DNA from 4 places in the Rhodococcus sp. B50 genome. Region 1 is predicted to be linked to each of the others. Evidence: riboswitches for the same ligand, from Rfam matches in the RefSeq annotation. Region 1 holds a riboswitch; each other region holds the start of a gene.
The links. Region 1 has a riboswitch for thiamine pyrophosphate ahead of thiC (phosphomethylpyrimidine synthase ThiC). Riboswitches for the same ligand answer to the same signal wherever they lie in the genome.
Positions count from the first base shown of each region.

Region 2: linked by a shared signal. The riboswitch ahead of GON09_RS10620 (3-oxoacyl-ACP reductase) and the one ahead of thiC (phosphomethylpyrimidine synthase ThiC) in region 1 are both predicted to bind thiamine pyrophosphate.
Region 3: linked by a shared signal. The riboswitch ahead of thiO (glycine oxidase ThiO) and the one ahead of thiC (phosphomethylpyrimidine synthase ThiC) in region 1 are both predicted to bind thiamine pyrophosphate.
Region 4: linked by a shared signal. The riboswitch ahead of GON09_RS12155 (ABC transporter substrate-binding protein) and the one ahead of thiC (phosphomethylpyrimidine synthase ThiC) in region 1 are both predicted to bind thiamine pyrophosphate.

Region 1 covers NZ_WPAG02000003.1:307,520-311,958, reverse strand. The annotation lists gene GON09_RS25875 (substrate-binding protein) at 1-1,406, opposite strand, end outside; gene GON09_RS25870 (ArsR/SmtB family transcription factor) at 1,422-1,760, opposite strand; TPP riboswitch at 1,902-2,011, shown strand; gene thiC (phosphomethylpyrimidine synthase ThiC) at 2,010-3,794, shown strand; gene GON09_RS25860 (potassium channel family protein) at 3,956-4,439, opposite strand, start outside.
Region 2 covers NZ_WPAG02000002.1:2,258,635-2,263,073, forward strand. The annotation lists gene GON09_RS10615 (LLM class flavin-dependent oxidoreductase) at 1-595, opposite strand, end outside; gene GON09_RS10620 (3-oxoacyl-ACP reductase) at 595-1,359, opposite strand; TPP riboswitch at 1,413-1,504, opposite strand; gene GON09_RS10625 (stealth family protein) at 1,767-3,248, shown strand; gene GON09_RS10630 (phosphodiesterase) at 3,291-4,211, opposite strand; gene GON09_RS10635 (alpha/beta fold hydrolase) at 4,390-4,439, opposite strand, start outside.
Region 3 covers NZ_WPAG02000002.1:4,949,336-4,953,774, reverse strand. The annotation lists gene GON09_RS23035 (ABC transporter ATP-binding protein) at 1-638, opposite strand, end outside; gene GON09_RS23030 (thiazole synthase) at 850-1,635, opposite strand; gene thiS (sulfur carrier protein ThiS) at 1,628-1,843, opposite strand; gene thiO (glycine oxidase ThiO) at 1,840-2,904, opposite strand; TPP riboswitch at 2,901-3,013, opposite strand; gene thiE (thiamine phosphate synthase) at 3,040-3,729, shown strand; gene GON09_RS23010 (NUDIX hydrolase) at 3,799-4,439, opposite strand, start outside.
Region 4 covers NZ_WPAG02000002.1:2,588,316-2,592,754, forward strand. The annotation lists gene GON09_RS12145 (hypothetical protein) at 1-7, shown strand, start outside; gene GON09_RS12150 (hypothetical protein) at 15-1,703, opposite strand; TPP riboswitch at 2,081-2,177, shown strand; gene GON09_RS12155 (ABC transporter substrate-binding protein) at 2,214-3,224, shown strand; gene GON09_RS12160 (ABC transporter permease) at 3,205-3,990, shown strand; gene GON09_RS12165 (ABC transporter ATP-binding protein) at 3,987-4,439, shown strand, end outside.

The DNA of each region.
Region 1 (4,439 bases):
GCGGGATACAGTTCCGTGCCAGTCGCTTTCGTCAAATAGAGCTGCTGTCTGAGTCGGTCCTCGCTCAAAGTAACGGTGCCCCGAGGTAGCTGAAACTCGCCGTGACGCATTGCTGCGGCGATCCGCTCGCTATACTCGGCTTTCCGGGCCGCCTGCCACCATATGTGAACTGCCTCGAATACAGACTCGCTCAACGTCGACAGCGGCGGTGCCCAAGGACCGAACTCCGCCTGGTACCTCTTCAGAAGCGAGGCGTTGCCATCCGTTTGCAATCTTTGGAAGTACCCCGAGACGGTGTAGAGGCCACGGGCCGCTTCGTCGCCGATATACGTCAGCGTGGACTCTTCCAAGGCCGGCGCAAGTGTAATGCACTGATCCCGCAATCCCATTGCATAGCACTGCCGTTCGAAGGCAACAGCATCAGCTCCGTCGAAGGTCGACAGTACGATGTCGGCACCCGATTTCTGGATCGCTTCGATGATCGGGGCGAAGTCTCGAGTCCCCATGGACGCGAACTTTTCTCCGACGACTCGGGCGCCGTACCGGGGCAACAGTTGGCGAGCCAAGCCGTGTGTCGTGCGGGGCCAACAATAATCGTCACCGGCCAGAAACCATCGTCGCACCCCCTCCATCCGCATGAGCGGCTTCACGGCTGCTGCCAACTGGTCGTCCGGCCGCTCACCGAGCTGGAGACGGAGACGATCGCCGCTCCCTCCTTCGTTCATGACCGGCTGCACCAGCAGCACGGGTGCATCGCTGAGTGCCTCGGCAACGGCGGTGTAGGTAGCCGATGTGGCGGCGACCAGGATGGTCCGGCAACCTGCCTGGACGAGTCGCCGCGCTTCCATGACGCCGGTCTCCGGGTCTGTGGCGTCATCACCCACGATCAACTCGACTGGACGGCCGTGGATACCGCCCTCAGCATTGATTTCCTCCAGTGCCAGCATGGCAGCGTTGTCGATTGAGGTGGCGAAAAGACTGCCGGGTCCGGATTTCGACGTCAACAAGCCCAAACGGGGACGGGAAGAGGCGTTTTGAGAGGTGGGGAACCCTCGACGGCGCATCAGCCATTCCAATCCAGGCTGGTCGAGTTCGGCGATAAGCCGAACCCTCGTGCCACCATTTGCGGCTTCGAAACGGAGTTTGATACGCCCTCGCCAAGGCTGGTCGTGCACGATATCGAGGTACGCATGCGGACGTGCGGCAGCAATACGGCCGAGGATTTCGATCGGCTTTGCTCCGGAACCGCTGAGGTGGACCGCCATACGCACGGCGGCACCGGGTTCGACCCGATCGCATACCGCGCCGAACAGCCATCCCGCCTCCGCGCCTGCTCCGAAAAGACTGTAGGCCGCCGAGGGTGGGGATGCGGTCCACTCTTCCGCGTGCAGTACGAGCTGGGTCACCGTGTTCCCTGGAAGCTATGCGCGTCGCAAGGTTGTGTCGGTGATAGCGGTGCGGTCTGCGGCCTCCACGGCATCTGCCAGCGCTCCTCGGAACAAGTCGTGCAACATCGCGATGACGTCCCGGGCGGGACCGGCGGGGTCGACCGAATAGAAGCGGAAGCGGCCAACCTTACGTTCGGTGACCAATCCCGCATGCCGCAGGATTCGGAGGTGGTTCGAGACCCCGGTGCGTCCCACGCTGTCGATCTGTTCGACCAGTTCGTTCACACTGCATTCATCGCGCTCTGCCAGCACAGTGAGAATGGCTCGCCGTACAGGGTCGGCGAGGGCATCGAAGGCCAGCTGTGCGGACAAGGTCCCGGTCTCCTCGAGTCAGCAGTCAATGACATATAGAAGAGTACCTCCTTGCAGCTCGTAAAGGAGGGGCCGAGCTCGCGGCCTCGGAGGGCAGGGGCAGCTACATCTGCAGTGGGACGAGGCGGGTGTTAGGGTCGGTGCCGTCCCCACGGGAGCCCTATTGCAGGGGCTGAGATCGGGCTGAGGCAGCCTGCGACCGTCGAACCTGCCCGGGTAATGCCGGCGAAGGAAGTAGGAACGATTCCGATGAGTGCATCCAATTCGCATGCCCTGAGCTATGTCCACGACGAGGAACACGACGTGCGTGTGCCTGTCACGGAGATCCGTTTGGACGACTCTCCCGGCGGGGTGCCGAACCCGCCGTTGCGGGTCTACCGCACTGCAGGGCCCGGCAGCGACCCGCTGGTCGGGCTCCCGCCGGCGCGCGCCGACTGGATTGCTGCTCGCGGCGACGTCGAGCACTACTCGGGGCGAGAGCGGGATCTGCTCGACGATGGCCGCTCGGCGGTGCGGCGTGGAGAGGCGTCCCGGGAGTGGAAGGGGCCCCGACCTGTCCCGGTACGAGCGAAGACCGGCCGGACGGTCACGCAGATGCACTATGCCCGGGCCGGGATCGTCACCCAGGAGATGCGGTTCGTGGCACTGCGGGAGAACTGCGACGTGGAACTGGTGCGCTCGGAGGTGGCGGCAGGGCGGGCAATCATCCCGGCCAACGTCAACCATCCCGAGTCCGAGCCGATGATCATCGGCAAGTCCTTCCTGGTGAAGATCAATGCCAACATCGGCAACTCAGCGGTGACCAGCTCCATCGTCGACGAAGTCGACAAGATGCGCTGGGCCACCCGCTGGGGCGCGGACACAGTGATGGACCTGTCCACCGGCGAAGATATCCACACCACCCGAGAGTGGATCATCCGCAACTCCCCGGTGCCGATCGGCACGGTGCCGATTTACCAGGCCCTGGAGAAGGTCGCCGGCCAGGCCGACGCGCTGACGTGGGAGATCTTCCGCGACACCGTGATCGAGCAGTGTGAGCAGGGCGTGGACTACATGACCATCCACGCCGGGGTGCTGCTGCGATACGTACCGCTGACGGCCGAGCGGCTCACCGACATCGTCTCCCGAGGGGGTTCGATTATGGCCGGTTGGTGTCTCGCCCATCACGAAGAGAATTTTCTCTACACCCACTTCGACGAACTGTGCGAGATCTTCGGTCGCTACGACGTCGCATTCTCCCTCGGCGACGGGTTGCGGCCCGGGTCGATCGCCGACGCCAACGACGCCGCGCAGTATGCCGAGTTGGACACCCTTGCCGAACTGACCACCCGTGCCTGGGCTTATGACGTTCAGGTGATGGTCGAAGGTCCTGGCCATGTTCCGATGCATCTGGTGCGGGAAAATGTGGAGCGGCAGCAGAAGTTATGTCATGGAGCGCCTTTCTACACACTGGGGCCGCTGGTGACCGACATTGCTCCGGGCTATGATCACATCACTTCCGCGATCGGGGCTACCGAGATCGCCCGCTACGGCACGGCGATGCTGTGTTACGTCACCCCGAAGGAGCATCTGGGACTGCCGAATCGGGACGACGTGAAGACCGGAGTTATCACGTACAAGATCGCCGCTCACGCCGCCGACGTCGCCAAGGGCCATCCGGGTGCGGTCGAGCGTGATGACGCGTTGTCGAAGGCGCGTTTCGAGTTTCGGTGGCGGGATCAGTTCGCTCTATCACTGGATCCGGATACGGCCGAGAAGTTCCATGACGAGACCCTTCCGGCTGAACCGGCCAAGACCGCGCACTTCTGCTCGATGTGTGGGCCGAAGTTCTGCTCCATGCGCATCTCCCAAGACATTCGGGCCAGGTTCGGTGACGGCGCCGACCAAGCCGCCGTCGCCGGGACGCAGCACATGTCCGCGCGGTTCCGGGCCGCCGGCAGCACGGTGTACTTGGATGCGCCCACCGTTCCTGTTCTTGAGGGTGCACCGGGGCACAAGGCGACTGGGGCCGAAACGAGCGGTGCGCTCACATAAGGGATGCGAGGGGTTCCGGATGCTGGTGGCGGTCACGACGTAACGAAGAAAAGATCGCACAGGGCCGCATGACTCGGCAATCACCAGGGCATAGGCCTGTCCGTTCCGGATGCGTGCCATATTGATGTTCGCTACCTCGTGGTGCCTTTCGAAGACGCACCTCAAATGAGGGGGTAGTGAGCATCTGTTCTGGTGACGTGGGGGCAATGGTGTCGTGCGGAGAGGACGAACTGTTCGAAAGTCCCGTTGAGTTCGAGGTGGATTGTGCTATTCGCAACTACGACTCGATGGGCGTCCAGACCGAGCAGACGCGCGACGACGAAGGTCGCGCTCATCATTGCGACATTCCTGGTAATCCCCAGCGGGATCAGGGATCCGGTGTCGGTGAGGGCTTCGTTTTCGCCGGCTCTGAGGACGAGCCTGGTTGCGGGATGTACGCCGTGGGCTGCTACGGAGATGGCGATGTTGTCGCGGTCGTCGGAGCCCACGGCGGCCAGGCAGAGGGCTCGGTCGAGGCGGGCGCGTTCGAGGAGGGTTCTGTCGGTGCCGTGCCCGACGATGGTGGGGATGTTCAGTGCTCGGGCCAGGCGCAGGTTGCGGGCTCGATCGTCTCGTTCGATGGCTACGACGGGGATGCCGAGTTTT
Region 2 (4,439 bases), on a different contig from region 1:
CGACGCGGAAGTGCTTGCCCCGGTGATGGATCGGACGGATCGCGTCGGAGTCCAGGAATGCGCCGCCGGCCCGGTCGACGAGGACACCGCCGTCGTCCCACGAATCCCACAGTGCGCACAGCACGTCGATGAACTCCTCCGCCCGCGCATACCGCTCCGCGTGCGGCGGGAGCGCGTCGAATCCGTGGTTGCGCGCTTCGTCGTCGAACATCGAGGTGACGATATTGGCTCCCACGCGGCCACCACTGATGTGGTCGAGCGAGGCCAGCATCCGCGCAGCGTGGAACGGCGTGAAGAAGCTCGCCGAGACGGTGGTGACCAGACCGATGTGCTCGGTCGCGCGCGCCATCGCCGCCAGCGCGGTGAGCGGTTCGAGGAACCAGGTGGTGCCCGCCGTGTACTTCGGGTTGACGCTGTGACCGTCCGCGAAGAACACGGCGTCGAGGCGTCCTCGTTCGGCGGTGCGGGCCAGTTCCTCGAAATACGTGATGTCGCCGATGCGTTCGGCGGCGGAGTCGGGATGCCGCCATGCCGACGAGTGGTGCCCGACGCCGTAGAGGAAGGCGTTGAGGTGGAGGGTGCGCGGTCCGGGCATCAGTTCATCACCAGTCCCCCGTCGACCACCAGGTTCTGCCCCGTAACCGCCCGCGACCAGTCGGATGCGAAGAACAGCACCGCGGCCGCGAAATCCTCGGGGGTGGTGACCTTCCGCAGTGGCGTCGACGACGCGATGAGGTCGAACACCGCCTCCGGTGTCGCCGACGATGCGTCGGTCGTGCGCAGCAGACCGCCGGAGACCATGTTGACGCGGATCCCGTCGGGGCCGAGGTCGGCGGCGAAGGTGCGGGTCAGCGACAGCAGCGCGGCCTTGGCTGCGGTGTAGTCGTGGTACGGGACCACCGGATGCTGGAACAGATTGGTGCCGATGTTGACGACGCTGCCGCGCCCGGCTTCCCGCATGCCCGGCAGCGCGGCCTGGATGACGTTGACGGCACCGCCGACGACTCCGTCGAACTGCGCACCGAAGGCGGCATATCCGATCTCGTCTGCCTTGGCGCGGGCGTCGCCGTTGAACGAGAAGTCGGGCAGTGCGTTGTTGACGACCGTGGTGACGGGACGTCCGAAGTGCTCGCGAGCTTGTGCGAACAGCGACTCGACCTCGCCGCGGTCGGTGACGTCGGCCTTCAGTGCGACGGCCCGCCCGGATCCGATCTTGTCGGCCAGTTCGTGGGCGCTCTCACCGCTGCGTCGGTAGTCGAGAACGACTGCGGCTCCTTCGTCGGCGAACGCCTGCGCGATGCTCTGGCCGAGACCGCGACCGGCACCGGTGATAAGGACGACCTGGTTCTGCAATGACATTTCTGTGCCTTCCCTGTGTGGGGAAGGGTGCGTGAGGGCAACAGACCTCAGGCCTGTCGCCGGCTCGGCATCCCTTCGCTCGCATAATCGAGATCAGGTTCGACGGGTGTTCTCTCAGCCGTTTCCGGCACCCCGTGTCGAGTCCTGCGCACAGGTTACACCTCGGGATCTCGACCCCTCCGAGACCGTCGGCGCCGGCATTCATCAGATCGTCACACCACCGACGCGGGAACTTAGCTCAGATCGGCGTTAAAATGGGCCTTTCCTGTCCCGACCCGTGAAAGGAGATTCCGACGCACTCGCCGGCCCCCTACAACGCTCCCTATGTCTCCCTTTCTCAGCAGGTCGGAGACGCCCCGCCACTCGACCGCACCCCGGTTCCCGGACCCTCGAGACACGAGGACGTCGTGTGGTTCGAGGATCGCTACGCGATCCCCATCACCACGACCACGCCCGACGAGGCGCAGATCGAGGACGTGCTGTTCCTGCGCCGCGTGCTCGACCGGGCACGCATCGACTACCTCCTCGTGCGCGACGACAGCGAACGTCCGATCCTGGCGATCGATCGGTCCGACCGTACGAGGCTGCGTGCCGCCCTGGCCGAGGGGTGCGCCGGCGAGCCCTTCTACTCGAAGGCCGTCGGTTCGAAGCGACGCTCGGTCCTCGTCGCGGACGGACGCCTGTCGCGTGACAAGAAGGACCGGGTGTTCCGGCTGTTCCGACCGCGGGTCGAGCTCACCAGCGGGTTGCGCTACGGTGCGTCGAACGGCGTGGAGATCGAACTGTGGACCTACACCGACGACGAGGTGATCATGCCTCGCCCGAACGCTCTCACCCGCACGACCGCACTGCGCGACGAGATGCGTCGGACGACCGTGGAACGGTACGGGCAATTGTGGCCGACCATCGAAGGGATGTTCGACCGGCATCCCGGCGATATCCCGTTCGAGATCGACCTCGTGTTCTCGTGGGTCGACGGGTCGTCGAAGTCGTTCCAGGCCAAGCGCGCGAAGCTCATGCAGAACTATGTCGTCGGCGAAGGTGACGACTCGCCGGCGCGCTATCGGCAGATCGACGAACTCAAGTACGCCCTGCGTTCGGTCCACATGTATGCGCCCTGGGTGCGGCGGATCTTCGTCGCTACCGACTCGCCGCGACCGGCTTGGCTCGCCGACGATCCGCGCGTGACGTTCGTGCGCAGCGAGGAGTTCTTCACCGATCCGTCCGCGCTGCCCACCTACAACTCGATGGCGGTCGAGGCGCAGCTGCACCACATCCCGGGACTGTCCGAGCATTTCCTGTACTCCAACGACGACATGTTCTTCGGTCGACGGGTGAGCCCGAGCCTGTTCTTCTCCGGCGGCGGTGTCGGCAAGTTCATAGAGTGCGACGTGCGGATCGGCCTCGGCCGAAACAACGCGTCGCGCAGCGGGTTCGAGAACTCCGCCCGAATGAACCGCAAACTCCTGCAGGACCGCTTCGGGGTCACCATCACTCGGCACCTCGAACACACACCGGTCCCGCTGCGCAGGTCGATCATGGCGGAGATGGAGCGCGAGTTCGCGGACGAGTTCGCGGCGACGGCGGCGAGCCCGTTCCGGGCGGCCGACAACATCTCGGTGACGAATTCCTTCTACCACTACTACACACTGTTGACCGGCCGTGCGGTGCAGCAGACGACGGCGAAGGTGGAGTACGTCGACACCACGGTGAAGACCGGGCTGCGCCGCCTGGACACGATCCTGGCGCGCCGTAATCTCGACCTGTTCTGCCTCAACGACGGCAGCACGCCCGAGGTCGACCTGGAGCTGCGCACCGCGAAGGTCACGCAGTTCCTCGAGCGGTACTACCCGATTCCGGCGCCCTGGGAAGCCGACTATCCCGGCTGACGCGAGAACTCGGCGGGACTGCTCCGGTCCCGCCGAGTCCGATCAGACGCGAACGATGAGGTCGGGGTTCTCCGGTATGCGGATGCCGGCTTCGGCGAGTCGCCGCACGGTGTCCTCCGCGGAATGGGGTCGACCGGTGGTGGCGTAGCTTCCGCTGGGCACCACCGAGTGAACGATGGTCTCCGGGTAGACGTGCACCAGGTTGAACCCCTGAGCGCCGTCGTGTCCGCGCTGCGACCCCACCGGAACGTTCAGATCCTGCGTGTAGCAGGTCGACGAGGCGACGGACACCGGGATGCCCGCGAACGTGGCCGAGGTCGAGTAGTGCAGGTGGCCGCCGAGGATGGCGCGCACATCGGTGCCGCGCAGCACTTCGGCGAGGCCCGCTTGGTCGCGGAGCTCGACGAGCACGGCCATGTCGAAGACGCTCGGCACCGGCGGATGATGCAGTGCGAGAACGGTACCGAACGGGGCGGGTGTCGAGAGCTCGTCGGCCAGCCAGGCGAGCTGCTCGGCAGAGACTTCGCCGTGGTGGTGACCCGGAACCGAAGTGTCGAGCGTGATGATCCGCAGCCCGCCGATCATGCGGACTTCGTCGATGGGCGTGCCGGCGGGCGCTTCGTCCAGGAGTTCTTCTCGGAAAACGGCCCGGTCGTCATGGTTACCCATGGCCCAGACGATCTCGGCGCCGAGCGCCGCTGCCAGCGGCTCGACGAGACCGCGGAGCTTGCGGTAGGCGTCGGGTTGACCGCGATCGGCGAGGTCGCCGGTGAACACCAGAGCGTCGGGACGGACCTGCGAGGCACGGATGTCCTCGAGGATCAGTCCGAGGCGAGTGTCGGCGTCGACGGTGCCGTAGAGGAGTTCGTCTCCACCGACGAGGTGTGTATCGGTGAGATGAAGGAGGGTGTGCGAAGGTCTGGGATATTCGGCTGTTCGCTCAGGGGCTGGAGAGCTGCCCATGATCTCTCACTTCCATTCGCCCGTTTCGGGGCACTCGATCGCCATCAACGGTAGCGATTGTGTTTCTACGACTCCATGGCTTCTGGATCACATCGAGACCCTGAACCCGCGGCGAACACCCCGTTACCGCGCGGTGAGCTGCGGAAATGGACACCCGGACACCGGATGGTGATCTGGCTCACAACCCGGGATCGATACGCACCTCTGCATCCAGTGCGTCCCGCAGCA
Region 3 (4,439 bases), on a different contig from region 1:
TCCTTCACCGAGGTGTCCGCGATGAGCCGGCCGCGGCCGATGACGATGAGATGTTCGGCGGTCTGCGCCATCTCGGAAAGCAGGTGACTGGACACGAGCACCGTGCGGCCTTCTGCGGCGAGAGCCTGCATGAACCGCCGGATCCACACGATGCCCTCGGGGTCGAGGCCGTTGACCGGTTCGTCGAACAGCAGGACGCGCGGGTTGCCGAGCAGCGCGGCGGCAAGGCCGAGGCGCTGTGACATCCCGAGCGAGAAACCACCCGCACGCTTGCCCGCGACCTCCGTCAACCCCACCTGGCGCAACACCTCGTCGACGCGGGAGGCGGGCAGTCCGTTCGACGCGGCCAGCCAGGCGAGATGGGACCGCGCCGATCGATTGGGATGCACCCACTTCGCGTCGAGCAGCGCCCCGACGGTGGTGAGCGGCCGCGTCAGCTCCTGGTACGGCTTCCCTTCGATCAGTGCGGTTCCCGAGGTCGGCCGGTCCAGTCCCAGGATCATGCGCATCGTGGTGGACTTCCCCGCCCCGTTGGGGCCGAGGAAGCCGGTGACGATGCCGGGACGGACCGTGAACGTCAGGTCGTCGACCGCGGTCGTGGACCCGAAGGTCTTGGTCAAGCCGGTCACTTCGATCATGCGCACCACCCTACGTGCGGCTCGGGCGAGCGCATCCGATCACACACCCCGGAGCCGTACGCGGTGCGTCAGGGGACTCGTCGAGCGGGCCGTCGAAGGCGGTTCCTGTGCAATTGTCATGCCCGGGGATCGTACAGACCGAACGGTATCCGGTCGCGGAATAATCGGAACCGTCCTGAACACCAAGGTGCTCAGGGGTTTCCCGTAGCGGTCACGGTTCCATCGGTGAAGATGCCTGGGCCCAGAAGCGTTTCGGGATCCGTCCGGCGTGCCGCGCCCGGAATCCCGCTTCGACGGCGTGCCGCATCGCCGAGGCCATCAACGCGGGATCCTTCGCGCGGGTGACGGCGGTGGCGAGCAGGACTGCGTCGCACCCGAGTTCCATCGCGAGCGCGGCGTCGGAGGCGGTTCCGATCCCTGCGTCGAGGATCACCGGCACGCCCGCCGCCTCGACGATCATCTCGATGTGGTGCGGGTTCGAGATACCGAGACCTGTGCCGATCGGCGAGCCGAGCGGCATCACCGCGGCACATCCGACGTCCTCGAGGCGTCGCGCCAGGACCGGGTCGTCGGTCGTGTACGGCAGGACGACGAAGCCGTCGTCGACGAGTTGTTCGGCCGCCGAGACGAGTTCGATGGCGTCGGGCAGCAGTGTCCGTTCGTCGGCGATGACCTCGAGTTTCACCCAGTCGGTTTCCAGTGCTTCCCGGCCGAGCTGCGCGGTCAGCACCGCTTCCTTCGCGCCGCGGCAACCGGCCGTGTTCGGCAGCGGTTCGATATCGAGGCGGCGAAGCAGATCGAGGACACCGGTTCCGGAGGCCGCGTCGACACGGCGCATCGCGACGGTGGTGAGCTCGGTGCCCGACGCGACGAGCGCCTCCTCGAGCACGGCCAGGTTCGCCGCACCGCCGGTACCGGTGATCAGCCGCGATCCGAAGGTGCGGCCGGCGATGGTCAGTTCCGGCAGGTCGGCGCCGGGATCGCGTGTGTCAGCCACCCTGGACCGCCGTGAGGATCTCGACGTTCGCACCCCGGGACACCGGCTCCGACCAGCGTCCTCGCGGGCACACGACACCGTCGACGGCGACCGCGATCCCCTTCTCGGGCAGACCGAGCTCGTTGAGCAGCTGCGACACCGTCGGCGCCGCGTCGTAGTACTTGTCCTCACCGTTGACGGTGATGCCCACGGACACCTCGTTCGTCATCCCACACTCGCTTCCGTAATTCGTCGGGGACAGGCGTGTTTCGCATCGGCCAGCGACCGCCCGCCGAGTTCGGCGAGCACCGCGTCGACGGTGAGCGGCGTGAGCAGCACACCGTTGCGACCGTGCCCGGTCGCGGCGACGACACGATCGGAGACCCGGCCGATCAGCGGCAGATTGTCGGGGGTCATCGGGCGCAGGCCCGCGCTCGCCTCGGACAGTTCGTACTCGCCGAGCGCCGGAAAGATGATCTCGGCATCGGAGATCAGATCGCGCACGCCCGCCACCGTGACCTGCGTGTCGGACGCTTCGTACTGCGTCGCCCCCACCACGAGACCGTCGTGGCGCGGAACCAGATAGGCGGGGCGCCCGTGGACACTCGCGCGCACGGTGCGCTGCGGCGGCGGGGTCGCGCCCGGCCGCACCCGCAGGCGCAGGATCTCGCCCTTGACCGGGCGGACCGGAAGGTCCGGCCACAGACGTGCCGAAGCCACCCCGGCCGCGAGCACCACCTGGTCGTCCGGCAGGTCGGCCAGGTCGTGCACGGCGGCGCCCGAGAAACGGACCCCGGCGCCGGTCGCCGCGACATGCAGGGCGTCTACGAGCGCACGGTTGTCGACCGACGACTCGGTGGGGGCGAGCAGCCCGAGACGGACCTTCGGGCCCAGGGACGGCTCGAACTCCCGGATCTCGGCGCGGGAGAGCAGTTGCATCTCGTGCCCCTGCTCCCCCACCCATTCGGCGACGGTCCGCAGGTCGGCCGCATCGGCCGCGTCGAGCGCGACGGTCAGGGACGCCTCGGCGGTGAACACGTCGACGCCGGTCTCCGTGCGCAGCGCCTCCGCGAAGCCTGGCCAGCGGTCGAGAGAGGCCGCACCCAGGGACAGGACGTGGTCCTCACCGGGCCAGCCCTCGGACAACGGTGCCAGCATTCCTCCGGCCACCCACGAGGCTCCGCTACCGGGGTTCGGGTCGTGCACGGTCACGACGTGCCCCGCGCGGGCCGCGCGCCATGCGATCGACAGCCCGATCACTCCGCCACCCACGACGGCCACAGTTGCCATTGGTCCACCTCACTCCCTGCGCCGGCATGATCCGGGTCAGGTCATAACGGTCGGGGCCGGCAGGCCCCCTCTCAGCCCCGCGATCCCCGGGACTCCCGTGTCGTCACTTTCGCCCTAGAGGCTACCGTCTTGTCCGTGACCACCTATCGCGGCAACCATCCCGACCCGCGCGGCCGACTCGCGACCGCCCGGCTGTACCTGTGCACCGACGCCCGCCGGGACACCGGCGACCTCGCACGGTTCGTCGAGGAGGCCCTCGCCGGTGGGGTCGACATCGTCCAGTTGCGCGACAAGGACTCGGCCGGCGAGAAGAAGTTCGGACGGCTCGAGGCACGCGACGAGCTCGCCGCCCTCGAGATCATCGGCGAGGCGTGCGCGCGCCACGGAGCGCTCCTCGCCGTCAACGACCGCGCCGACATCGCGCTCGCAGCGGGCGCCGACATCCTGCACCTGGGTCAGGGCGACCTGCCGGTGCGGCACGCGCGGCAGATCCTCGGCGACGAGATCGTCATCGGCCGTTCGACGTCGAGCCGGGCGCAGGCCGCGCTCGCCGACATCGAGGAGGGCGTCGACTACTTCGCGTCCGGACCGGTATGGGACACCCCGACCAAGCCGGGCCGTACCGCCGCGGGGCTGGAGGTGACGCGCGAGGTCGCACAGTCGCAGCCGGCACGACCGTGGTTCGCGATCGGCGGGATCGACCTCGAGCGGCTCCCCGAGGTGCTCGACGCCGGTGCTACGCGAGTCGCGGTGGTCCGGGCGATCACGAAGGCAGACGATCCGCGGGCAGCCGCGGCTGCACTGAAGGCGGCTCTGCCGGCCTGAGCGTCGGTACAGCAGGCGGCTCTGCCGGCCTGAGCGTCGGTACAGCAGGCAGCTCTGCCGGCCTGAGGGCTACAGCCAGCCCAGCACGGCCGAGGGTGACATCGCGATCGTGCCCTCGGGCAACCGCGCGCGCAGGCCACGATCCGCGGTGACCACGACCGTCACCCCCGGGTCGACCACAACCGTCACGCCGGGATCGACCACGGCCGTCGCGATCGCGGCGAGCCGGGCCAGTTCGTCGTCGCCGCTGCCGTCCGCGGTGTGCACCGGGATCCGGACGTCGTCGATCGTCGCGTCGCGGGCGTGCCCTTCGAGGACCGCCTCGACGCGGGGCACCCAGCCGAACGAGCCGTCGGGAAATTCGACGGTGCGGGGCAGCGCCGCGGCGAGGTCGGCGAGCAGGGCATCGGTCGCACCGGGGCGGTCGCGCCACCACCCGGTGGGGCCACTGGCCCCGAGCACGTTCGCCGTGTCGAGCAGCATGCGCACCGGTGAGGTACGCAGCAACGGCCACGCCTCGGCGAAGCCGCTGTGCAGCGGCATCGTCTCGACGTCCGGTTCCGGCACCCAGCGCAGTTCGGTGCTCTCCTGGTTGAGGCTGGTCACGAGCGTCTCGGTCGCATCGGCGACGACGGTGGTGTAGGTCCACCCACCGGCGAGACCGGAGGTGACGCGTTCGGCTCGCACCGTCACGGCCTCGACGTCGATCC
Region 4 (4,439 bases), on a different contig from region 1:
CGCCTGATCCCGCCTCATCCGGCCGCGAAGTCGGCCAGCGCCTGCGACACCTGCTCGGGCCGCCCGTCGTTCTGTTCGGCCGCCGCGGTGAGCACGTCGATATGGTTGTAGCCGGACAGAACCCATCTGCGCTCGTTCGGATGATCCGTCTCGGGCAGTGTGACTCCGCCGCCCGCCACCAGCGTCACGACCGGATTGCGGGTGACGCCGTCGCGGTGGAGATGACCTTCGAAGCGGGTCGCCGACGCCAGATCGAACGGAAGCTTCGACGGAAAGTACCACTCGGTGAAATCAAGGGGTGGCTCCGACAGATTCCGCGCCAGCTCCGCGATCGACGTCACCTCGCTCCCCCGATCGGTGTACCGCGCTTCGTCGGGTGACGACGCCGCGGCGCCCACCTCGTCGTAGTCGAGCCACCGGTAGAGGATTCCCGGATCGGCGAAGACCTCCGGCGACGCCTTGGGTGCATCACCGAACAGACCGGACCCGAGCACCTCCGGAGTACCGGGGACAGGAAACAGCTTGTCGCGCACGGGCGCACCGGTGATGAATCCGACGCTCGCCTGCAGGAATCCCAACGGTTGCGAATTGTCGTCGAGGATCGCACCCAGCACGGCCTCGTTGGTCGCGTTCAGTGTCCGCACGTCCGGGTCGCCCGTCGCGAACATCGCGTAATCCCGCGACAGCAGAGTGCGCAACGTCCAGTCGACGTTCGGACTGTCGGGCATCCGCGGGACGATTCCGTCGGTTCCGTCCGGGTCGAGTCTCGCGGCGAGTCCGGTGAGTGCGAGCAGGTTCGTCGTCTCGGGATTGATGACCGCAGGAAGTGCCAGCACCGGGGACGCCGTGGAGATCGCACCGGCCACGGCATCGAGCGGCGCCGACACCGCATCGGGTAGATCCGGCAGGGCACCCCGCCCGGGGAACGGCGCGCCCGCCTTGATCACCGTGTCGAGCGCGAAGTACCCACCGCACTGGTTGTAGCCGGCGTCGCCGGTGGTGGCAGGATCTCCGTCGAAATCCCATTCCGCAAAGTAACCGGTGATGAAACCGCCGAGAGAATGTCCGCCGCACAACACTTTCCGCTTCCGCAGTGCCGGGTCGGGAAGTTCGTGACGTAACAGGTCGTACTGGTCGCGCAGTGTCTGCTCGAGTCCGACGTGGGAGAGCCACGCGACGTCGCCGCCGGTCGCGTGTCCGGCGAACCGCTGCCCGCCGATCTCGGCGCCGCCGAAATAGTAGTCGGTTGCGGTGTCGAGCGAACCCGTCCGCAGCGATGCCTGCACACCGGTGTGGTCTTCGAGGCAGTTCGATCGCCGGTCCAGTGCCCAGAACTCGATATGGGCACCGCGGGCCGCCGCCGCGATGACGGTGTTGCGTGCGACGCTCTCGAACGCGCCCGCTCCCTCGAAGATCCCGGGTTGGGCAACGAGGATCCGGTCGGCGTCGGCCGACCTCTCCGGACCCTCCGCCGATCGCCACCGCAGATACGACAACCGGTCGCACATGGCCGGTCTCGGTCCCGCCTCGGGCGGCAGCGGTGCGGGTATCGACACCACGGATCCGAGCACGTCGCCGGCCAGTGGCGCCGACGAGGCGTACGACATTTCGGTACGTCCCGTCGGCTCAGCCGACACCGCCGGTGCCGTCAGGACACTTCCGATCACCGCAGCAACTACTGCGGCCCCCATCGATGCACGCATCCCCATCCCCCGATCGGTTCGTGTGCATTGAACACCGCCGAACGGGTTCGCGCGCATCGAACACCGCCGAACGGGATCGTGCGCCCGGAATACCGCCGAACGGGGTCGGATCCCCGGAAACAGCAGAAGGAAGGGCCCGTCGGTGTTCACCGACGGGCCCTTCATCGTCCGCGCATCGGGGGAGTTGCGCGCGGAGCGATGGTCCCTGGCGTGGGGGAGGTGACCAGGACCATCACTCGAAGAGTCGGGACCTTCGACTCTTCCGTTACGGGTGAAATGTGAGGGTGATCTCTTGACCTGGGCATTTACGTAACTTCGTGTCACACCTTCGTTCTGCCGCCGCCCTGGAGGCGCCTGGGAGCCGCAGTGCTAGGGTCGCCGGTGACACGGGGTGCTCCGCACGAGCGGGGCTGAGATCACACCCGTCGAACCTCATCAGGTAATGCTGACGAAGGGATGTCCCGACATGACCATGCTTGTCCACACGCCGTTCCGTTCCCGACCCGCGCAGTGAACGCGCGGCGATCTCTCGCCGGACTGCTCACCCTCGTCGCCGCGCTCACCGCGGTCGTCGGGTGCTCGTCCGGTTCCGAGAGCGACACCATCCGATTCGCGCTGGACTGGACGCCCAACACCAATCACACCGGGCTGTACGTGGCGCAGCAGGAGGGCCTGTTCGCCGATGCAGGACTCGACGTCGAGATCCTGCCGTACAACAACGCGACGCCCGACACCCTCGTCGACGCCGGGAGCGCCGAATTCGGAATCTCGACGCATGCCACCTCGACCATTGCCAGGGCGGCCGGGTCCCGCACCCTCGCGGTCCTCGCACCCCTGCAGCACTGGGCGACGGGGATCGCCGTCCGGAGTGACAATCCCGATATCACGCGGCCGGCGGAACTCGACGGCAAGACCTTCGCGGGCTTCGCGAACCCCGGCGAAAACGAGATGCTCGCCGAGGTGATCCGCAACGACGGCGGTCGCGGGGAGTTCGAGGAGGTGACGCTCGGGACGTCGTCGTACGAGGCGGTCTACTCGTCCACCGCGGACTTCACCGTGTCGTACCTGGCCTGGGAGGGCCTCGAGGCCGAGCACCGCGGCCTGCCGATGCGGTACTTCCGCTTCACCGACTACGGCTTCCCCGACGCGTATGCGATCGTCGTCGACGGCAACGAGGACTGGATGACGGAGAACCCGGAGCAGGCTCGTGCCTTCGTGCAGGCACTGCAGCAGGGCTACCGGATCGCGGCCGACGACCCCGACCGAGGAGCCCGGGCCCTGATCGAGGCGAATCCCGGGGCCTTCGCCGACGAGGAACTCGTCTACGAGAGCCAGCGCATGCTCGCCGCCGAGTACATGCGGGACGCATCCGGCGCCGCCGGGACGTTCGACACCGGAAAGTGGTCGGGTTACGCCCGCTTCCTCTACGAGACCGGCGTGCTCTCGGGACCCGACGGCAGCCCGCTGACCACCGAACCCGACTGGTCGACCTACTTCACCGATGACTACCTCCAAGACTGAGCCCACCGGCCGCGTACGCCGATTCCTTCCCGCACTGCTCGTCGCGGGGGCGCTCGCCGGGATCTGGCAGACGTACGTCGTGGTGAGCGGAATCCGTCCGCAGGTGTTGCCCTCCCCCGCGCGCGTTCTCACGCAGGGGTGGGTGCATCGGGTCGACATCGCCGGGCACGCCTGGTCCACCCTCCAGGTCACCCTCGTCGGGTTCGCCGTGTCGCTGGCACTCGCGTGGGCGCTCGCCATCGCCGTGGACTTCTCACCGTGGCTGCGGCGGGCCTTCGTGCCCCTGTTCGTGGTGTCGCAGACCCTGCCGATCATCGCGATCGCGCCGTTGATGATCATCTGGTTCGGCTTCGGGCTGTTGCCGAAGATCCTCGTCATCGCCCTGGTGACCTTCTTCCCCGTCGCCATCGGACTCCTCGAAGGGTTCGCGGCGGCCGACCGGGAGGCGGGAGCGTTGCTGCGCAGCATGGGTGCGTCGCGGTGGCAGCAGTTCCGTTACGTGCGGCTACCGTCCGCGCTCCCCCGTTTCTTCACCGCCCTGCGGATCGGGATCACCTACGCGGTGGTCGGCGCGGTCTTCGCCGAATACGTCGGTGCGACATCCGGTCTGGGCATCTACATGAGTGCGCAGAAGAACTCGTTCCGAACCGATCTCGTACTCGCGGCGGTGGTGGTCACCGCCGTCCTGTCGCTCACGCTGTACGCGTCGACCTACGTCGTCGAACGGCTGGTCGCGCCGTGGGCACTCACGAAGGATGCGAAATGAGTGCGGTGACGATGGCATCGGTCCACAAGGCGTACGGCGACCGAGCGGTGATCGAGGGCATCGACTGTTCCGTGGAGCCCGGTGAATTCGTGTCCTTCATCGGACCGAGCGGGTGCGGCAAGTCGACGCTGTTCTCGATCGTCGCGGGACTCGAACAGCCCGACGCCGGTGAGGTTCTCGTCGGCAACTCCCACACCGCGCCCGGGCGGGTCGCGTTGATGCCGCAGAAGGACCTGCTGTTCCCGTGGCGGACGGTGCTCGACAACTGCACCCTGGGCCTCGAGGTGCAGGGTGTGCGACGGTCCGACGCCCGAGTCCGTGCCCGCGAACTGTTGCCGACCTTCGGCCTGGACGGATTCGAAGACGCGGCGCCGCAACAGCTGTCGGGTGGGATGCGTCAACGCGCGTCGCTCGCACGCACCGTGCTGCAGGGACGCGACGTGCTCCTC